2 regions of the Desulfonatronovibrio hydrogenovorans DSM 9292 genome follow, and region 2 is predicted to be linked to the other one. Evidence: predicted binding sites of a transcription regulator. Region 2 holds the regulator's gene; the other holds the start of a gene.
What was found. Region 2 encodes sigma-54, which starts transcription at its own class of promoters, with help from an activator protein. Its sites were predicted from a motif close to CTGGCACGGNNNNTGCTT; they were not measured.
Positions count from the first base shown of each region.

Region 1 (2,205 bases), on a different contig from region 2:
TCTTTTCAGCCACCATGCCCCAGGCCATCCGCAGCCTGACCAGAGAATATCTGCACAACCCCGAGGAGATAAAGGCTGGAGCGTCAGCACCGGTTGCAGCCATCTCTCATGCCTTTTATCCGGTTCCGGCCCATCTCAAGGCAGGGCTACTGGAAGAACTGCTTCGAGTCACCGACCACCAAAGCCTGCTCATCTTTACCCGGACCAAGCACCGGGCCAAATCCCTGGCCAGGAAACTGGAAAGCAGGGGATGGGCGTCAACCTTCCTCCAGGGCAATATGTCCCAGAACCGGCGTCAGGAATCCATGACTGGCTTTCGCACTGGAAAATACAAAATCATGGTGGCTACAGATATTGCTTCCAGGGGAATTGACTGTGACCTGATCTCCCATGTAATCAACTTTGACCTCCCTGATACAGCGGAAAGCTATACCCATCGCATCGGCCGCACCGGCCGGGCAGAGCGTTCCGGCAAGGCCCTTTCTCTTGTCACCAGTGAGGATGCTGATCAGGTCCGGGTCATTGAAAGGGCTTTGGGCCAGGCTGTTGAGCGCATCCAGCTGGATGGATTTGATTACAGCAAAGCAGGGAATCCCGGACCCAGGCAGAAGAAACCGGCCCGAACAGCACCCCGCAGATCCGGACGGACTGGCAAGGGTATTTTCATGGACAGGCCTTAAACCTGGTCCAATCCAAGACACTTCAGACCTTTTAATCGAGTAGCCGGGGCAACAGACAGCCCCGGCTTTTTAAATCATTCCCCTACGCCCTTTATTAATCCATTATTATCTGCCAGCAGCGCCCACACCCTCTTTCCAGCCGCAAACACCAATTGGCAGCAATGCTGCCTCGAGTTTCCATTATTTTAATATTCTTAGCACTACCACACCACCTCTCTACATTAATGCCCTAATATAATTAATAATATTTTTCAATAAAACTCGATTAACTCCTTTGCGAATATGGCACATTGATTGCTTAATAATTACTCAATAAATAGTATTTAATATTGTAAAGGCTCCAGCTTACTCTTCATTAACCAAAACCAAAGTCGGACTGACGAGGAGATCAAAATGACTGTAATCAGCAGAAGAAGTTTGATGAGTGCCCTGGGAGGGGCTGTAATCGGCGGCGCATTGGGAGTGACAGGAAGGACTGCCCAGGCATTCGAACTGGAAAGATTTGAACAGCAGGGGGGACTATTCTCCTGGAAGCCATGTATTCTTGATCCTGATCAGTGTGCTCCGGTGGCCTATGATGGGTACTGGCATGACGGCCTGGGCTGCGGATATGGTGCCTTCTATGCCATTGTTGGCACTATGGGAGAAAAATTCGGAGCACCCTACAATACATTTCCGTTCAGCATGCTCGAAGTTGGCAAAGGAGGGACTTCCGATTTTGGAACTTTGTGTGGTGCATTACTGGGAGCGGCAAGTGCCATGGCGCTATTCTGGGGGCGAAGGGAACGGGACCCTATGGTAACAGAACTGTTTCGATGGTATGAACAGACCCCGCATCCGGAGTATGATCCAGGAGCTGGAGCAAAAGGCGTGGCCGGGAAAATCCCCACCAGTATAAGCGATTCGGTCCTATGCCACGTTTCAGTCAGCAGATGGTGTTATCAAACTGGATTTGCAGAGAAAAGCAAGGAACGAGGCGAACGTTGCGCCCGGATTACTGCTGATGTCGCAATCAAGGCAATAGAAATAATGAACGCCAAGCAGAGACAAGATTTTCTCCCAGCATACAGCCAGCCTGAATCAGTGGCCTACTGCAACAGCTGCCATGGTCCAGGAAAAGAATCACCGATTTACAAAGGGGTGATGGAATGCACTCCATGCCATTCAGGAAGTGAGCACACAGCCAATAAGTTTGTTAAGCATCCATAAATTCATGCCCCTCTCTTCAACAGAACCGTGCAACCTGAGACTGCGCTGCCCCTGGCTGACACTTTGCTGTTAAGCCGGGCAGCGCACCGTGTAAAAGTAAAAGGCCCAGAGTGGTCCTAGAAAATGATCATAAATTCCAACCAACTGCTAACCTTCAGTTTGACGCATCCATAAGGAAAGGCTTTCAATGGACGGAAACAAAAAAAGAGTAAGACCCTTTCGTAAAATCAACACTTCCTCAAGGAGGCTGCCTGTTTACCTCCGAACTCTGGAGTATCTCAAAGAAAACAATGTTAAATTCACTTCTTCGCTGGAA
Region 1 covers NZ_JMKT01000012.1:205,634-207,838, reverse strand. Annotated here, with positions in the region: gene P771_RS17425 (DEAD/DEAH box helicase) at 1-680, shown strand, start outside; gene P771_RS0111775 (split-Soret cytochrome c) at 1,074-1,889, shown strand; gene P771_RS0111770 (redox-sensing transcriptional repressor Rex) at 2,077-2,205, shown strand, end outside.
Region 1: P771_RS0111775 (split-Soret cytochrome c) is a predicted target of sigma-54. The motif match lies at 963-980, and genes of this name have one in related genera.

Region 2 (2,205 bases):
AGAAAAAGCTGAAGAACTGATGAATGAATTGGGAATCTCTAAACTTGCCCATCAAAAAGCCTCCTTTTTATCCGGCGGGGAGCGCAGGCGTCTGGAAATCGCCAGGGCCCTGATCAAGGACCCGAAATTTATTCTGCTTGACGAACCTTTTGCCGGTATCGACCCCATTGCAGTGGACGACATTCAGAAAATAATCCTCCGGCTGAAAGAAAAGAATATCGGCATCCTCATTTCCGATCACAACGTCAGGGAAACCCTGCGCATCTGCGACAGAGCCTCCATCGTACATGACGGGCAGGTCATTCTGGATGGAGTGCCTGAAGAAATCATTGCCGATACCAGGGCCAGAAGCATTTACCTGGGGGAATCTTTTTGCTTGTAATTCCAAGATGGATCATCATAATATATAATTATTCCGCCGGCCTCTTGATGCCTGAACATATCCTAAAGAACCAGAAGCGGATCACTAATCAACCTTTTATTTTCCGGATGAATCTATGGCCCTGGAACTAAGACAAAACCTCAAGCTCACTCAGCAGCTGGTCATGACTCCCCAGCTCCAGCAGGCCATCAAACTTTTACAGCTTTCCAGGCTGGAACTGCTGGAGGTTGTCCAGCAGGAACTGCTGGAAAATCCCATGCTGGAAGAATTACAGCCAGTTTCCGAGGAAGAGCAGGAAAGACAGGCCCTCAACGACAAGGACCAGGGAGCCAAGCTGACCAGCGAAGAAAAAGAGATCATTAATAACGCTGACTGGGAAGATTATCTGGGAGAATTTTCCAGTACCTCCAAGCAGTCCGGTTCAAGGGAATGGGAAGTACCAGAGGAAATGCAGAGCTATGAAGCAAGGTACTCTGCCAAACCATCCCTTGAGGGTCATCTCATGTGGCAGCTTCATCTCCAGAACCTGACTCCTGATGAAACCAGGATCGGAGAGGAAATTATCGGCAACATTGACTCCAGGGGCTATCTGAAGGCCACTGTCGAGGAAATCGGCCGGTCCTGCAGTGTTCAGGAATCTCTGGTGGATCAAGTCCTGGCCAAGGTCCAGAATTTTGACCCGGTTGGGGTTGCGGCAAGGGATCTCAGGGAATGTCTGATTATTCAGCTCAAAGCCTTAAATGAAACTGACCCGATTCTTATCGAGCTTGTTACCGAACACCTGGAAGACATTGAAAGGAACCGTCTGGCTCCCCTGCTGAAGAAATTCCGGATCAGCAAGGAACTCATGAAGGAGTACATTGAAGTCCTGCAGAGTTTGGATCCCTTCCCTGGCTCAAGTTACGGAAGCGAAGATGTAATATATATCAGCCCTGATATCTATGTATACAAATACGAGGACGACTTTGTAATTGTCCTTAATGAGGACGGCCTTCCATCAATCCAGCTCAGCCCTTTTTACGAGTCATTGAACCAGGCCCCAAAAGACCGGAAGAACAAAAAGGAAATCGACTACTTCCAGGAAAAAACCCGCTCAGCCATATGGTTGATGAAAAGCCTGCACCAGCGTCAAAGAACTCTTTACAAGGTTATGGAAAGCATCCTCAAATTTCAGAAAGAATTCTTTGTTCACGGAGTCACCAGGCTCAAACCGTTGATCCTTAAGGAAGTGGCCGAAGATATCAGTATGCACGAATCCACTGTAAGCAGGATCACCACCAGCAAGTATGTGTCCACCCCTTTTGGCCTGTTTGAGCTCAAGTTTTTCTTCAACAGTGCCCTGAGCATGGATAGTGGCGGAACAGTAGGTTCAGAGAGCGTCAAGGCTGCCATCAAGAAAATGGTGGCTTCGGAGGATCCCAAAAAGCCCCTGAGCGATGATGCCATTGCCACCAATCTTAAAAAAGAACTGGATGTGAATATTGCCAGAAGGACCGTGGCCAAGTACCGGGCTGCCCTGAAAATCCCTTCATCTTCCAGACGAAAAAAATTTTTCTGATTTTTATCAATCCATACAGAAAGGAGGATCAGCATGCAGATCAAATTCAACTTCAAGAATTTTGAGCCTTCTGAACATCTGAAAAAATACGCTCGTGAAAGATATGACAAGTTGTCCAAGTACCTGAGCGAGATCAATACTGCGGAGCTTCAGGTCAACCTTGAGGTAGAAAAATTCAGACACATCGCTGAGGTAATCCTCACAGCCAAGGACATCCATATTTCAGCCACTGAAGATACTGAAGACATGTATTCAACCGTTGACC
Region 2 covers NZ_JMKT01000008.1:492,213-494,417, reverse strand. Annotated here, with positions in the region: gene lptB (LPS export ABC transporter ATP-binding protein) at 1-382, shown strand, start outside; gene rpoN (RNA polymerase factor sigma-54) at 498-1,940, shown strand; gene hpf (ribosome hibernation-promoting factor, HPF/YfiA family) at 1,974-2,205, shown strand, end outside.